4 regions of the Ensifer sp. NM-2 genome follow, and region 1 is predicted to be linked to each of the others. Evidence: predicted binding sites of a transcription regulator. Region 1 holds the regulator's gene; each other region holds the start of a gene.
What was found. The regulator LexA, encoded in region 1, represses DNA repair genes until DNA is damaged. The targets are predictions, from matches to a motif close to TGTTCNNNNTGTGTTCNG.
Positions count from the first base shown of each region.

Region 2: a site for LexA is predicted at 1,714-1,731, ahead of C6558_RS01820 (DNA recombination protein RmuC). Genes of this name have one in related genera too.
Region 3: a site for LexA is predicted at 2,536-2,553, ahead of C6558_RS08220 (ATP-dependent helicase). Genes of this name have one in related genera too.
Region 4: a site for LexA is predicted at 2,591-2,608, ahead of ruvC (crossover junction endodeoxyribonuclease RuvC). Genes of this name have one in related genera too.

Region 1 covers NZ_PVZR01000018.1:23,784-27,993, forward strand. Annotated here, with positions in the region: gene C6558_RS28095 (hypothetical protein) at 366-512, shown strand; gene C6558_RS28100 (hypothetical protein) at 1,156-1,488, shown strand; gene lexA (transcriptional repressor LexA) at 1,708-2,424, opposite strand; gene C6558_RS28110 (hypothetical protein) at 2,605-2,844, shown strand; gene C6558_RS28115 (hypothetical protein) at 2,903-3,190, opposite strand; gene C6558_RS40065 (hypothetical protein) at 3,688-3,831, opposite strand; gene C6558_RS28125 (DUF4242 domain-containing protein) at 4,009-4,210, opposite strand, start outside.
Region 2 covers NZ_PVZR01000001.1:353,440-357,649, reverse strand. Annotated here, with positions in the region: gene truA (tRNA pseudouridine(38-40) synthase TruA) at 1-48, opposite strand, end outside; gene fmt (methionyl-tRNA formyltransferase) at 48-983, opposite strand; gene def (peptide deformylase) at 1,088-1,612, opposite strand; gene C6558_RS01820 (DNA recombination protein RmuC) at 1,764-2,954, shown strand; gene C6558_RS01815 (ribokinase) at 3,007-3,906, shown strand.
Region 3 covers NZ_PVZR01000003.1:193,385-197,594, forward strand. Annotated here, with positions in the region: gene C6558_RS08220 (ATP-dependent helicase) at 49-2,493, opposite strand; gene C6558_RS08225 (carboxymuconolactone decarboxylase family protein) at 2,629-3,033, opposite strand; gene C6558_RS08230 (cyclase family protein) at 3,166-3,987, opposite strand.
Region 4 covers NZ_PVZR01000012.1:178,530-182,739, forward strand. Annotated here, with positions in the region: gene C6558_RS23005 (YebC/PmpR family DNA-binding transcriptional regulator) at 1-638, shown strand, start outside; gene C6558_RS23010 (HAD hydrolase-like protein) at 832-1,470, shown strand; gene C6558_RS23015 (LLM class flavin-dependent oxidoreductase) at 1,479-2,480, opposite strand; gene ruvC (crossover junction endodeoxyribonuclease RuvC) at 2,652-3,164, shown strand; gene ruvA (Holliday junction branch migration protein RuvA) at 3,237-3,854, shown strand; gene ruvB (Holliday junction branch migration DNA helicase RuvB) at 3,942-4,210, shown strand, end outside.

The DNA of each region.
Region 1 (4,210 bases):
GCATTCGGGGGCAGTCTCAATCCAGAGGACCGCACTCCCGTTGAGGCCGTTCGTTGTAGGGCCATCAGCCGATTGGGCTCAGGCGCGGGGTACGAGGCGTCTCGTCGCGCATCGGGCACATATTCAGACCAAGTGCCCGATACGTGCGCCAGCACGCTTTCGTGCTCCACGTCGGGGACGTTCCGCGGCCCGAGCCGATGCGTCGCAAGAGCGCTCGGCCAACGGATCGTGCGGAGAAAAAGCCTACGGCCGTTCGCATCCGTCCTGCATCATCCGCGCGAGGAGCGAACTGTCCGCGTCGCACCGTTGCCTTTCTTGGGTACGAACCTAGTTACCCATACCGTACCCAAGCGAGGAATTGCTGAATGAACCGTAATGGGCTCTATCTGATCATTGCCATGCTCGCCGTCGCCGTCATTGGTCTCGGCGCCTATGTCTACCGCGAGGAAACAAAACCGACCGGCGTAGAGATCAAGATTGGCCAGGACGGGGTTTCCGTTCAGGAGAATTGAGCGCCATCGGCCACACGCTCAACAGGTTTGGCAGCGGCGAATGCCGCTGGCGGTCGACGCCCCACGCGAGGTTCAAGGCGAACGCAGATCCGAAGGCGGTCGAAATACCGGCCATCGGTGGCGTAAGCGGCCGCGTGCTCGTTGCGAGCGTCAACGAAAGTGTGACGTAGATAGGGCGGGCGAGCGCGTGATTCAGCCCCTCGCACGATGAAAGCAACAAGTCACCCAGCGCCTGCGCGATTGGCTAAAGCGGTTCTCCGTCAATAGCAGCCCGATTGTCGAAAGTGAAACGCTGTGCGTGCCTGCGCAAAGGACATGCTGCCGGCACGCAGGTACGGTTTTCGGGGGGCAAGGAACATGGGCCAATGCGGCGCGTCCAACACGCGCAGCGAGGCTGCCCGCATCGCAGCCAACCACTGTTTTCAAAGCGCAATTCGACCGGGCTGCGCTTGCCCGCCAGTTTGCGAACGTCCGCAGTCGCCAACGACATGGCCTTGCGAGGACGCGCCCCGAAATGGTGATTCGGTCACTATTGTCAGTGCTGAAAATATTGTCTCTAGACAGAACTGGGAATGAATATCCCAACAGCGCGACCCGTATAGGTAGTGTCAAACAAAGCCAACAATGGAGGAAAAGACATAAAATGAAATATAAGATCGCCCTGACTGCTCTTGCCATTCTTGCCGTAACGACGGCCACCGCAAGCGCTGAGGATCTCGTCTTTCAGCTTAAGAACAAGACGAATGCCGTTTTGACGAACTTCTACACATCGCCGGTCGGTGTTGATCAGTGGGAAGACGACGTCTTCGGGCGGCAGGTGCTTAATCCGGGCGAAAGCATGGAAATTACCATCGCCGACGGACGTGATGTCTGCAAATACGACATGCGCTTTGAATTCGAAGAAGGTTCCGGTCTCGACACGACTGAAGACAAGCAGGATCTCTGCGAGTTGGGCGAGTACTCGATTCACGAGTAAAATCCGTCGAGCGTGAAAAACACTCGATCCGAAAATCTCCGTCTCGCTACCCTATGTGGCGAGACGTTGAAGTAAGAGAGCGGCTGGCCGGCATGAAGGCGGCTAGAGCGTTTCCGGTTTAAACGGAGTCACTAGGCGCTCTATCTATTTGTTTTTACGCATTTCCTGGCGGAAAACCGCTCCGCACTTTTCCTCGAATTGCGCTGGCGTGAGACGGGCTTAGTGGTAGCGGCGGATCAAGCCGACGAGCTTGCCCTGAATCTTGACCCGGTCAGGCCCGAAGATGCGCGTCTCATAGGCCGGGTTGGCGGCCTCTAGAGCAATTGAAGCGCCCTTGCGCCGGAAGCGTTTCAACGTTGCTTCCTCGTCATCGACTAGTGCCACGATGATATCGCCGGGATTGGCCGTGGTGGCATTGCGGATGATCACCGTATCGCCATCGAAAATGCCGGCCTCGATCATCGAATCACCCTTCACTTCAAGGGCGTAGTGCTCGCCGCTGCCGATCATATCGAGCGGCACGGTAATGTCGTGGGTGTTGTTCTGTATCGCCGAGATCGGCACGCCGGCGGCAATGCGGCCCATCACTGGAACCGACACGGAGCTGTTGTCGGCAACCGGCAGCGTTTTCGCCGCGGGGGCAGGGGCGGGCGGTTTGCCAAGGCTACCCTCGATGACGCTCGGCGAAAACCCGCGACGGGGCTGCGCGCTCGCAGCATAGGCTTCCGGCAGTTTGATGACTTCGAGCGCTCGGGCGCGGTTGGGAAGCCGGCGTATGAAGCCGCGTTCCTCGAGCGCTGTGATCAGCCGGTGAATGCCCGACTTGGATGCCAGGTCGAGTGCATCCTTCATCTCGTCGAAGGACGGCGGTACACCGGACTCCTTCATTCGTTCATGGATGAAAAGAAGCAATTCCTGTTGCTTGCGGGTCAGCATGGCAAGTCGCTCCAGAGGCGTGAAACAAATCAAGAACAGACACTATCTGTTCCATATGTGTTCCGCAAGTGCCTAAAATTCTGTGAATGTTGGTTCAATCAAGCGCAGATTGACCAACTCGTCGCTGCACGCGCCGCGCGAGGCTGATATGCCTCCTTCCGTTTATGGAATGAGGGTTTAATGACGAAGCTGATTCAAATCTTGCTGACCATCGTTGTCGCCGCGACCGCGATCCTTGGGTTTCGCTGGTATCAATACGTGGATAACAAGCAGAGCCCGTTTGACGAAGTTGGTATCGCGTTGAATGCGGCGATGCCCGGGCCGCTCAATCAATGGGGTTGTGACCGGCTGAAGCTGACATTTGGCAACGGACACCCGCCGCACGGTTGCGCCGCGGCCGATGGGACGCAGTGGAAATAGCCTGCCATCAAGGGATCAGCAGAAATATCGATGGGCGATCTGCTAGAGGAGGCCTGAATCAGGCCGGCTGCGTCGCGGAGCAGGCGTCCTCGAATTCCTTGACGGTTTCCGCGGAGTTGTCCTCCGGCAGCACAGCGTCGGCCGCTTCGGTCGCGACCGGCGTGTCGCCTTGATAGACGAAGGACTGGATGTAGTAGGCGATCGTTCCCTTCCAAACGTTCCGGCCGTCTATCTGCTGGCAGGGCACGGCCGTTTCGAAGTCGGCTTGCAGGTCGTCGACCGTGGCAGCGCTGAGGGCGATGTTAGGCGATGCGATAATCGAGGCGATAAGCAAGGCTGCAAGCACGGTGAACGTCCACTAGATCAGAGGTGGCGGCGATGGTTTGGTTAACGATGTGAACCGTGCTTTCGTTCCGAAGTCCAGCAAGCATGCCGGGCACTGTGCCGTGTTCAACAGTTCTTTGCGAAAGGCGAGCACTGGTGCTCAAGCTGTGGCAATGAAGGCACAAAGATTGGCGTGAGGTGCGTTGGCGTTTTCGATTTTCCGGCGCCCGCCTCAAAGCGTGGCGCTGGCAGCTGATCAACAATACCCGCCGCAAATGCTTCCGATGATGTTGGACGCCGTAATGGAGTGCGAGTGGCCAGCGGCATCCGCCTGTAGCGATCTTCGCATCTCCAGCCAAATACATACGACGTTCAAACGCGCTACGAAACCGGCATCTGACCGCGGGTGCTCGACCAGTCGCGCCGGGATGTCGCGGAGACGTTGCGCACCCCAGTTCGACTGGCCACTGACGGATATCTCTCTCATGTCGTTAGTTCGAGAGGTTAAAGCCGACCGTCTTACTTCTTGTCTTTCTTGCCCAGGGAGAAACTGCTGCCGGCCAGCTTCACCTGTGAGCCTTCCGTCACAACGGCGGCTTTGACAGTCTTGTCCTTCTTTGGCTTTCTAACCTCGCGGTTACTTCGCACTTGACCTTTTGCCATGATCGTCTCCTTGGAAGGTGTGCCGGGGAACCCTGCATGGGCGCCGAATGCCGGCAAACCAGCCTGCATTGATACCGCCGTAAGTCAATGACGGTGCCGGTGGATCACTGTTTTGCCGGCGTTGCGTCGCGCATTCGTGCCCGGTGTCCGGGCACTGCGATGATAACGTCGCTTCGGTCACTTACCGTTGCGCCCCTGGGATGCTGTCGCAGGCCCTATGACGGCAGCAACTTCGGTTATCTTGTTCGCCGGAAATCCGGCGCGTTCCGAATGTTCGCGAATGACGTCGGCGCTTGATGCCTCGTGGACGCAGTAAATCTTGTCGCCGGCGACATAACTGGTGATCCATGTATATGGTACGCCAAGATCGGCGACGACA
Region 2 (4,210 bases), on a different contig from region 1:
GACATAGTTGGAGCCGTCATATTCGACGATCAGTCGAAAGCGCGGCATCAGCCGACCCTCGTGCCGGCGGCGATGGGCGTACCGCGCAGGAAATCGGCAACACTGAGAGCCTTGCCGCCTGCCCGCTGCAGCCGCGTCGGCCGCACGGCACCGTCGCTGCAGGCAATGGTGAGAGTGTCGTCGAGCACCGTTCCGGCGGTTCCTGCCGCCGTCACGCGCTCGGAGTTCAAAACCTTGATGCGCTCCGGCTTGCCGGCGATCTCGAGCTCAAACCAGGCGCCGGGAAAAGGCGACAGGCCGCGAATATGGTCGTGCACTTCGCGCGCGGTCCTCGCAAAATCGATGCGAGTCTCGGCCTTGCTGATCTTGGCGGCGTAGACGACGCCCTCGCCCGCCTGCTCGGTCAGTGGCAGGTCATCGGCCTCAAGCTTGCCGATCGCTTCCTTCATCAGGTTAGCGCCGACCTGCATCAGCCGGTCATGCAGCTCGCCCGCCGTCATCGTCTCGCCGATCTGCACCGCCTTGGTGAGCGCGACCGGGCCTGTGTCCAACCCCTTGTCCATCTTCATCACCATCATGCCGGTCTCATGGTCGCCGGCCATGATGGCACGCTGGATGGGAGCCGCACCACGCCAGCGCGGCAAGAGCGAGGCATGGCCATTATAGCAGCCGAGCCGCGTTCCGGTCAGGATCGCTTCCGGCAACAGCAGGCCATAGGCGACGACAACGGCAACGTCAGCATTGAAATCACGGAAGGTCTGGCGATCGGCTTCGTCCTTGAAGTTGACGGGCGTGAGCACGGGAACGCCGAGCAGCTCGGCCGCCTGGTGCACCGGCGACTTCTGCAGGTCGAGCCCGCGCCGTCCGCCGGGCCGCGGCGGCTGGGTATAGACGGCAACGATCTCGTGACCTGCCCCTGCGAGTGCGGCAAGCGTCGGTACGGAAAATTCCGGCGTTCCCATGAAGATGATGCGAAGCGACAAGGCGGATACTCCGACCGTTTGAAATCAGGCCCCTTCAAACGGGTTTACGCGCCTCAAATCAAGCCCCTCAACGACAAAGCGCCCTGCGGGCGCTTTCCTCGGGATCAGATCGCCTTGGCGCCGCGGGTCTTTGCAGCCTTGGTGAACCTGCGGATCACCATGTCCCGCTTGAGCTTGGAGATGTGGTCAATGAACAGCACGCCGTTCAAGTGATCGATCTCATGCTGCAGGCAGGTCGCCAGCAGGCCGTCGGCCTTGACGATCTGTTCCTTGCCGTCACGGTCGAGGTGCTTGACGGTGACCTCCGCCGGACGCTCCACCTCGGCATAATAATCCGGAATGGAGAGGCAGCCTTCTTCATAGACCGAGAACGCGTCGGACGAAGCGACGATTTCGGGATTGATGAAAACGTGCGGGGTCTTCTCGTCGCCTTCCTTGGAGACGTCGAGAACCAGCATGCGTTTCGCCACGCCGATCTGGATGGCGGCGAGCCCGATACCCGGGGCGTCATACATCGTCTCGAGCATATCGTCGGCCAGGCGACGGATGTCGGCATCGATGGTTTCGATCGGGGTCGAGACCTGACGCAGAACAGGATCGGGAAGGATGATAAGCGGCTTGATCGTCATATCGCTCCCATAACCGATCTTTCCATCCGGGTGCAAGAAAATTGGCGCGCACGCTACGGGCATCGCGGCAATGTCGTCTCCCGTTAACCGCGCCGGGTAAATGTTCTCGTTTTGATCTGGTCTTCAAAAAAGAATCTGTTAGGCTTGCCGCATGGAACCTGCGCCAATTTCGTTTGACCAGCCTGTTTTTCTCATCGGCACCGTGCCGGTCACTGTCGCCCATCTCTGCATGGTTCTGGCCGTGCTGGCGATTGGCTTCGTGCTGATGACCGTTTCGCGGCGGCGGCGGGCGGGCGACGACGAGCGTCACGAGCAGATGGCCATGCTGCTGGCAGCGCAGACGGAAATGCAGGGCCGCATCGCGGCAATGGCCGACGTGTTCGGCAGCCGCCAGGCGGAACTGAACCAGACGCTGAGCCAGCGGATCGATGGCATGACGCACCGGATCGGCGCCTCGATCAGCGAGCAGACCAAGGCGACGCACGAAAACCTGCGGCGATTGCAGGAGCGCCTGGCAGTGATCGACACCGCCCAGAACAACATCCAGTCGCTGGCCAAGGACATGGCCGGGCTGCAGGCCATCCTTTCGAACAAGCAGACACGCGGCGCCTTCGGCCAGTCGCGTATGGAAACGATCGTCGCCGACGGCCTGCCGATGGGCGCCTTTGCCTTCCAGACGACGCTTTCCAACGGCGCCCGGCCGGACTGCACCATCCGCATGCCGAACGACCAACCGCCGCTGGTGATTGACGCGAAGTTTCCGCTGGAGGCCTGGAACGGCATGCGGGACGCTGCAACGCCTGAGCGCCGGCAACAGATGGTGCAACTGTTCCGCCGCGACATGGAGGTGCATGTCCGCGATATCGCCAGCAAGTACCTGATCCCCGGCGAGACGCAGGAGACGGCTTTCCTCTTCGTTCCCTCGGAATCGATCTTCGCTGAAATCCACGAGCATTTCGAAGCGATCGTCCAGAAGGCGCATCGCCAGCGGATCGTCATCGTCTCGCCGTCGCTGCTGCTCCTGTCGATCCAGGTGATCCAGTCGATCCTCCGTGACGCCCGCATGCGCGAGCAGGCGCATCTCATCCAGGGGGAAGTGGGGCGGCTGATGGAGGACTTGACGCGCCTCGACGAACGGGTCCGCAAGCTGCAGGGTCACTTCGCCATGAGCCAGAAGGATGTCGAAGAGATCCTCATCTCCTCGGGCAAGCTTTCCCGCCGCGGCGCCAAGATCGAAGCGCTGGAACTTGAGGCGGAAGGTGCGGCACGACCGGAAGAACCGCGCCATGCCGTCGACAATCGCGTCGGGCAATTGCGCCTCAGGGTGGTTGACGAGGACTGACGGTCTCGGGCACTCTCCGGCCAAAATCAGCAATTCGACGGGACATCTTCACATGATCACTGTTTTTGGGTCCATCAATATGGACCTGATCGCCACGACCGCGCGTCTGCCGAAGCCGGGCGAAACCGTTGCCGGCTCGGGCTTTTCGACTGCCGCCGGTGGCAAGGGCGCCAATCAGGCGCTGGCCGCACGGCGTGCCGGCGCCATCGTTCACATGGCCGGCGCCGTCGGCTCGGACAGCTTTGCCGACGGCGCGCTCGAATTGCTGCGGGAGGCCGGCGCCGACCTGTCCTTGACCAAAACCGTCGAGGAGCCGACGGGCACGGCCCATATCCTCGTCGGCGGTGAAGGCGAGAATGTCATTGTCGTCGTTGCCAGCGCCAACGCAACGGTCAACGAAGCCGATGCAGTTGCCGCCGTTGGTGGCCTGAACGCCGGCGACACCCTGATGCTGCAGCTGGAGATACCGGCAGCGTCGGTGGAAAAGGCGCTCTCGGAAGCCCGGCGCAAGGGCATTCGCTCCGTCATCAATATCGCGCCCCTGACCCCGGAAGCGGCCCGCCTCGGCCGGCTGGCCGATATCGTCATCGCCAACGAGACGGAGTTCGAACTTTTGGCCGGCAAGACCGGGATCGAAGGTCACGAACGCGAAGAGGCAATGAGAAAGCTGCACGCCGAAACCGGCCACACAGTCATCGTCACGCTGGGCGCGGAAGGCGTCATCGCCGTGCACGAAGGCGAGGTCCATCGCGCCCGCGGCCTAAAGATCGACCCGGTCGATACCGTCGGTGCCGGCGATACGTTCTGCGGTTACCTGGCTGCAAGCCTCGACGAGAAGCTCGCATTTCCCGACGCGCTCCGACGCGCCGCGGTGGCGGGTTCACTCGCCTGCCTGAAGCGCGGCGCCCAGCCCTCGATCCCGCTTGCCTCGGAAGTCGAGCCGCGCATCTAAGGGCCTGATCCGATCTTGAAGTGCGTTGCGATCGTTCGATTGCCGCACTTCAAAGCTCTCGCTTTTGCCGATGTCGTTATCGCAAATAGCTGCACACTTTTCCGGGCAGACTTTGACGCCCGTCGCGCGACCTGGTTTGAACGGCGAGGCTTTCCGTTCCTGCTGTGCCGAAAGCGCCCTTTCAGCGGGCAACGACCCTGAAAATCACTCTTCGACAGCCTTTGCGCAATCCGGACAGTCTTTGTCGCGGAGGTAAAACTTTGCGCGGAAATTCTCCATGAGCGGCGCATGAATTGGCCGTTGC
Region 3 (4,210 bases), on a different contig from region 1:
TCCCAACTGGTTGCCACCTGATGTGCCAGCCTAGCAGACTCGTTGCGCTCACGCTTTCTCGACAAATCCATCCAGCACGCGCTTCTGCCCGGCCTTGTCGAAGTCGATCGTCAGCTTGTTGCCTTCGATCGCTGAAATGTTGCCGTTGCCGAACTTCATGTGGAAGACGCGGTCGCCGACGGTGAAGCGCGAGGGCTCGGTGCTGGTGGATTTCGCCACCAGTTCGCCATCGATGGTGCGGCTGCGCGGGCCGCTTTCGCCGTAGCCGATGCGCTCGACGGCGTGGCCGGAGCGCGAGCCCCAGTTGTCGCGCGTCGCATCCGAGCGGTTCTGCTGGGCGCGCTTCCAGCCGGGGGTGGAGTAGTTGTTCTGGAAGGGATCGGCCTTGTCGAAGCGCGACTGGCCATAGCCGCCGCGGCCGTACCCGCCATAGGACTGCTCGGTCTCGGCCACCTCCACATGGGTATTCGGCAACTCGTCGAGGAAGCGCGAGGGCAGGGTGGACTGCCACAGCCCGTGGATGCGGCGGTTGGAGACGAACCAGATGTGGCAGCGGTGCTTTGCCCGGGTGATGCCGACATAGGCAAGACGGCGTTCTTCCTCGAGGCCGGAGCGGCCGCCCTCGTCAAGCGCGCGCTGGTGCGGAAACAGGCCTTCCTCCCAGCCGGGCAGGAACACGGTGTCGAACTCCAGCCCCTTGGCCGAATGCAGCGTCATGATCGAGACGGCATCGAGGTTTTCGTTCTGCTCGGCGTCCATCACCAGCGCGACGTGTTCGAGGAAGCCGCGCAGGCTCTCGAAGGCTTCCATCGAGCGGATCAGTTCCTTGAGGTTTTCGAGCCGGCCCGGCGCTTCGGCCGATTTGTCGTTCTGCCACATAGCCGTGTAGCCGCTCTCGTCGAGGATCTGCTCGGCAAGTTCGGTGTGCGGCGTGGTTTCGAGCAGGCTCTGCCAGCGGCGGAAATCGGCGACGACATCGAACAGCCCCTTGCGGGCCTTGGCCTTCAGTTCGTCGGTCTCGATGATGTCAGTCGCAGCCGCAAGCATCGGCACGTCGCGGGCGCGGGCATAGTCGTGCAGGGTGCGAATGGTGGTGTCGCCAAGGCCGCGCTTCGGCGTGTTGACGATGCGCTCGAAGGCAAGGTCGTCGGCCGGCTGGCAGACGAGCCGGAAATAGGCCATGGCGTCGCGGATCTCGAGCCGCTCGTAAAAGCGCGGGCCGCCGATGACGCGGTAGTTCAGGCCGAGCGTGACGAAGCGGTCTTCGAATTCGCGCATCTGGAACGAGGCGCGCACCAGGATCGCCATGTCGTTGAGCTTGTGGCTCTTGCGCTGCAGTTGTTCGATTTCCTCGCCGACGGCGCGGGCTTCCTCTTCGGAGTCCCAGGCGGCGTGCACCTGCACCTTCTCGTCATCCGGGTCGGTGCGTTCGGTAAACAGCGTCTTGCCGAGGCGCCCCTCGTTGTGGGCGATCAGATGCGCGGCGGCGCCGAGAATATGCTCGGTCGAGCGGTAGTTGCGCTCGAGCTTGATGACCTTGGCGCCGGGGAAATCCTTTTCGAAGCGCAGGATGTTGTCCACTTCCGCGCCGCGCCAGCCATAGATCGACTGGTCGTCGTCGCCGACGCAGCAAACGTTCTGCGGCACGCCCTTGGCGCGCTGCGCCAGAAGCCGCAGCCACATGTACTGCGCGGTGTTGGTGTCCTGATATTCGTCGACGAGGATGTAGCGGAACTTGTCGTGGTATTCCTTCAGCACATCCGGATTGCTGCGGAACATGCGGATCGGGTGCAGCAGCAGATCGCCGAAGTCGCAGGCGTTCAGCGTGCGCAGCCGGTTCTGGTAGGCGGCGTAGAGCTCGCGGCCCTTGCCGTTGGCAAAGGCGCGGGCATCGCCCTCGGGGATCTGCGCCGGGTCGAGGCCCTTGTTCTTCCAGCCGTCGATCATGCCGGCGAACTGCTTGGCCGGCCAGCGCTTGTCGTCGAGGCCCTCGGCCTGGATGATCTGCTTGATCAATCTGACGACGTCGTCGGTGTCGAGAATGGTGAAGTCGGAGCGCAGGCCCACCAGCTCGGCGTGGCGGCGCAACAGCTTGACGCCGATCGAGTGGAAGGTGCCGAGCCAGGGCATGCCCTCGACCGCATGGCCGACGAGCACGCCGACGCGCTCCTTCATCTCGCGCGCCGCCTTGTTGGTGAAGGTCACCGCAAGGATCTGCGAGGGGAAGGCGCGGCCGGTGGAAAGAATATGGGCGATGCGGGTGGTGAGAACCCGGGTCTTGCCGGTGCCGGCGCCGGCGAGAACCAGCACCGGGCCATCCAGAGATTCGACCGCTTCGGCCTGTTCCGGATTGAGGCCGGAGAGATAATCCGGGCGCTGCTGGCGGTCGCGGGCAGCCATGGCGCGCGCGGCGATGCCGCCCGTTGCTGGCGGCTGCTTGCGCGGGGCCGGCTCTTCGTCGAAGAAGGGAATGTCGTCGAAACCACTCATCATGCGGCTCAATGTAGTGATTCGGAGGCGAAAGGCCAGAAAGGATGTTCTTCTTTTATTCCGTTTTCTGCGCCACCCGCACCAAGCCTGTGGAAAGACAGGCGATTTCGAAGCCGCTTATTCTCGCGCTCACCGCCGTCAGGCCGTCCTGTCGAAGGCAGCGTCCACCGGCACCTGCAAGGCGGTCGCCAGCTGGTTGGTTCTGGCGGCAAGTGAGATCACGCGCAAGAGATCGGCATGTTCGGCGTCGCTCATGCCCTTGGCTCTCGCGGCAGCCGTATGCGAATGGGCGCAGTAGCCGCAGCCATTGCTGACGGAAACGGCGATGTAGAGCATTTCCTTGACCAGCGGATCGAGCGCGGAGGGCGTTGCCATCACCGCCTTGACGTCGCGCCAGGTCTGCTCCAGCAGGTCGGCATCGAAGGCGAGCCACAGCCACATATTGTTGATGAAATCCGATTTGCGGGTGGCGCGAATGTCGTCGAACACGGCTTTTACGCGCGCGTCGGATTCCGGATCGGCAGGCGGGGCGATGGTGCTCATGACGTCTCCTGGTCATAGGGTCAATCGGGGGGCGTCCGGCGGCGGACGCCGCCGGATCGGCAGGTTGGTATCCCTCTTTGCTTGTACGCATTTCCTCACGGAAAACCGCTTCGCATTTTTCCTGGGTATGCTCTAGACGAGCGCAAACACGCGCGCCGGACCGCCGGTGCCGCCGCGGTGTTTGGGCGCGCCAAGCACGAGGGTCGCGCCCTTGACGGGCACCTTGTCGAGGTTGGCGGCCGCCTCCAGTCCCCAGCGGCCTTCCGGCAGCCAGGCATAGTGGGTGGCGAAATCAGGCGAGGGGCCATGGTCGAGCGAAAGCGTGTCGACGGCGATGCCGGCCGCCTTGGTCTCGTCGAGCAGGTATTTCGCCGCCTCGGCGTGGAAACCGGGAAAGTGCATCTTGCCGTTTGCATCGGCATTGCGGAACTTGTCAGTGCCAAGGTGCGCTCCCCAACCGGAAAGCATGGCGACGCAGGCGTTTTCCGGAATGTCGCCATTGGCGGCGACCCAGGCCTTGATGTCGTCGGGTGTTATTTGCGCATCGGCATCGGCGGACGCCTTCTCGCGGATGTCGACGACGCAGAGTGGCACGACGAGCTTTTCAACCGGCAGCTCGGCGACCGACAGACCATCGGCGGAGAAATGCAGCGGCGCGTCGACATGGGTGCCGGTGTGTTCGTTCACCCGGAGCTCGAACAGGTTGAACTTGTCCTTGGCGTAGCTGAACTTTTGCTCGCGGAAGAACTGCTGCTGGCCGAAGAAGGTCGGGAACTCCTCGTAGAGTTCGTGGGTGAGGTCGGTGACGCCGGTGTGTCCCTGGGCGAGCGCCGGCGGGGCGATACCGGCGCTCGCGGCGGCGATGCCCGCTGTGCCGACGGCTGCTGCCTTGAAGAAGCTGCGGCGGGACAACATTTTCTGCTTTACGGATTCCATGACGCACGCATCGCACATGTCTTTGCTTCCCTCTCAAGAACCGGTCGAAACCTGATGGCAATGGCTGCCAGCGGTTGCAGGATACCTCAGAGGAAATCGCTGTAAACGGTCTTTGTCCCGTGCGTTTTGATGGAATGACACGGCGATCGCGATTGCCGGCGCACGATGGCGCTGATGTCATCATGCCGCCAACAAATACGCTTTTATTACAATTGCGTAATGATGGCATTCCGCCGTTGCC
Region 4 (4,210 bases), on a different contig from region 1:
AGACCGGCATGCCCGATCCGTCGATGAACGCGCGCCTGCGTCTGGCGATCCAGAACGCCAAGGCGCAATCGATGCCGAAGGACAACATCGAACGTGCGATCAAGAAGGCCTCCGGCGGCGACGCGGAGAACTACGAAGAAGTCCGTTACGAAGGTTATGGCCCGGGCGGCGTCGCTGTTATCGTCGAGGCGTTGACCGACAACCGCAACCGTACCGCCTCCAACGTCCGCTCGACCTTCACCAAGGCCGGTGGCGCGCTTGGTGAAACCGGTTCGGTTTCCTTCTCCTTCGACCGTGTCGGCGAGATCACCTACAAGCTTTCGGTCGGCGACGCCGACAAGGTGATGGAAGCGGCGATCGAAGCCGGTGCCGACGACGTGACCACCGACGAGGACGGCCACACGATCATCTGCGGCTTCGAAGCGATCGGCGAAGTCTCCAAGGCTCTGGAAGACACGCTCGGCGAAGCCGAAACCGTCAATGCGATCTGGAAAGCCCAGAACACCGTGCCTGTTGACGAGGAGAAGGCGCAGTCGCTGATGAAGCTCATCGACATTCTTGAAGACGACGACGACGTGCAGAACGTCTATTCGAACTTCGAAGTGTCCGATGAGGTCATGGCGAAGCTTTCGGCCTGATCCGGATTTTTTCAGGCCTACTGCATGTCTCCTTAAGTCCCATCCGATTTAGGGACAAAAACATGCAGCAATTCAAAGTGCTACAGCGACCTTTGCGCGTCCAATCGGACGCACTGCGCTGTAGACGTCTTGATCTACCCGTGTCCTAAAGGGCACGGGTTTTTCTTTGGGCGTCACCGATGGGATGTGACTGATGACGTATGAGTTCGCGATCTTCGACTTCGACGGTACACTCGCCGATACGGCGGAGCTGTTCATGGCGGCGAGCAACCTTGCCGCCGCGCGCTTTGGGTTTCGCCAGCTCACGGTCGAGGAGTTCAAGGGGCTGCGCGCCATGGGCAGTCGCGAGATCATCGCGCATCTCGGCGTACCGATGTGGAAACTGCCGCAGATCGCCACTTTCATGCGGCAGGAAATGGCCGCCCAGGCTCGGGCCATTCAGCTTTTCCCCGGCGTTTCGGGCATGCTGACGGCGCTGAAGTCGGCTGGCATCGGCATCGCGGTCGTCAGTTCGAATGGCGAAGCGGCCGTTCGCAAGGCGCTGGGCGAGACCGCTGGCGCTATCGACCTGTTCGAATGCGGCGCCACACTGTTCGGCAAGGCGCAGCATTTCAAGAGGGTCGTCAAGTTTGCCGGCATCGATCCTTCGCGGATGCTTGCGATCGGCGACGAGGCTCGCGACATCGAGGCAGCCCGCAAAGTACGCATTGCGGCGGGCGCCGTCGGCTGGGGCTACGCCGATCCGGCGTTCCTGAAATCGCTCGGGCCGGATCGTTTCTTCGATCGCATCGACGAGATCCTGCCGGCCTTTCGGGTCGCGGGGCGGGGCTGACCAACTGATCAGGCCGCCTTGGCAAGCTCCTGCTGCGCCTCGGCGAAAAGCCGAAGCGACTTGAGCCGGGCATCCATGTCGAAGATCGGCATCGAGATGATCAGTTCGTCCGCCTTCGTTTGGTCAAGGAACGTTTCGATCTTTCTGCGGATGGTCTCCGGTCCACCGACGATGGCATAGGACATCGCGTGATCGACAAAGATCTTCTCATCCGAACTCCATAGCCCATCCATGGACGCCACCGGCGCCGGGAACCGGCCGCGGGCGTTGCGCCGCAGGGCGACGAAGGATTGCTGCATCGACGTGAAGAGGTAGTTCGCCTCCTCGTCGGTGGCAGCTGCCACGCCCATGACGCCGACCATCACGTGCGGCTTGTTGAGCGTCTGCGAAGGCGTGAAGCGCTCGCGATAGATCTCAAGCGCCGACAGCAGCATGTCGGGCGCGAAATGCGAGGCAAAGGCAAAGGGCAAACCGAGCATGCCGGCGAGATGGGCGCTGTAGTGGCTCGATCCGAGCAGCCAGATCGGCACATTGGTGTCGGAACCCGGAACCGCGATGATCTTCTGATCCTCGGCGACGGGGCCGAGCAGTGCCTGCAGTTCGACGACGTCATTGGGGAAGTTGTTGGCGCTCGCCTCCATATTGCGGCGAAGCGCCTGGGCGGTGCGCATGTCGGTGCCCGGCGCGCGGCCGAGCCCGAGATCGATGCGGCCGGGATAGAGGGCGGCAAGTGTGCCGAACTGCTCGGCAATCACCAGCGGCGAATGGTTCGGTAGCATGATACCGCCGGAGCCGACGCGGATCGTCTTCGTTCCTGCGGCGACGTGGGAAATGACGATCGAGGTCGCCGCGCTGGCAATGCCCTTCATGCCGTGATGTTCGGCCAGCCAGAAGCGCTTGTAGCCGTTTTCTTCGGCCGCCTGCGCCAAGAGCCTCGAGTTTTCGAGCGATTGGGCGACACTGCCGCCTTCGGTGATCGGGGAGAGATCGAGGACGGAGAAAGTCGCCATGAGCCAGGCCTTTATTGAGCGAAATTGATTGAATGGCTATGTAAGGTCAAAATTCCTCAATCCAAGGGTAGCGCTTGAGATTTCCGACAGCCGCGCTTGCCTCATGTGGATGTTTTTGTTTTGTTCACTTTTTGCTGGCAGCGTCCGGACACGCAGCATAGGGTGAAATTCATGCAAACCACGATTCGCATCATCGGCATCGATCCGGGCCTCCGCCGTACCGGCTGGGGCATCATCGAAACGCTTGGCAATTCGCTGCGTTTCGTCGCCTCCGGCACGGTGACATCCGATGGCGACATGGATCTCGCTTCGCGGCTCTGCCAGCTGCATGATGGCCTGGCGGAAGTCGTGCACAGTTATCAGCCAGACGAGGCCGCGGTGGAGCAGACCTTCGTCAACAAGGATGCAACGGCGACGCTGAAGCTCGGGCAGGCGCGCGGCATCGCCATGCTGGTGCCGGCGCGCGCGGGCTTGAGGGTTGCCGAATATGCGCCGAACGCGGTCAAGAAGGCCGTCATCGGTGTCGGCCACGGTGAAAAGCAGCAAATCCACATGATGCTGAAAGTCCTGATGCCGAAGGCCGAGTTCAAGGGCAACGATGCTGCCGACGCGCTCGCGATTGCCATTTGCCACGCGCACAACCGCCTGTCGGTGACCAGCCGGCTTGCGGCCCTGATGGGGTAGTTGCGCTGGTGCCGTTAATTTCCGATGGTCGGTCCGATCATCCCGCAATCCATCCATGAGAGACGACGCCACATGATCGGCAAATTGAAGGGTACTATCGACGAAATCGGCGAGGATCATGTCGTTCTCGACGTGCATGGCGTCGGCTATGTCGCCCATTGTTCGGCGCGCACATTGTCGAAGCTCGGTTCGGCGGGAGAGGCGGCGGTGCTGTTTATCGAGACCTATGTGCGCGAGGACCAGTTGAAGCTGTTCGGCTTCCTGACGGCGCTGGAGCGCGAGTGGTTCCGGCTGTTGCAGAGCGTCCAGGGGGTGGGCTCCAAGGTGGCGCTCGCTCTTTTGTCGACGCTGACGCCGGGCGAGCTTGCAAACGCGATTGCGCTACAGGACAAGACCTCGGTGTCGCGCGCGCCGGGTGTCGGCCCGAAGGTGGCGGTGCGCATCGTCACCGAACTGAAAAACAAGGCACCGGCGTTTGCCGGCGAAATGTCCGGCACGATCGGCCTCAAGCAGGAGCTTGGCGAGGGTGTTGCCTCGGCGCCGGTTTCAGACGCGGTGTCGGCGTTGACCAACCTCGGCTATTCCCGCGACCAGGCTGCAAATGCGGTTGCCGCGGCGCTGAAGAACGGCGGCGAGGACGCCGACAGCGCCAAGCTGATCCGGCTTGGCCTCAAGGAGCTGGCGCGATGATTCCTTGCGTTGTCGTGCCGGCCGATGCAAAACGGGCATTCTCTTTAACACCACGCGCAAGAATGCCCGATCGATTGGAACGGATGGATGACTGAAGCCGCACGCCTGATAACGCCGGAAAAGCGCGGCGAAGATCTCGATGCGACGATGCGTCCGCAGTCTCTGGACGAATTCACCGGCCAGGCGGAAGCCCGCGCCAACCTGAAGATCTTCATCGAAGCGGCGAAGAACCGCGGCGAAGCGCTCGATCACGTGCTGTTCGTCGGGCCGCCCGGTCTCGGCAAGACGACGCTGGCGCAGATCATGGCCAAGGAGCTGGGCGTCAACTTCCGCTCGACCTCCGGGCCTGTTATCGC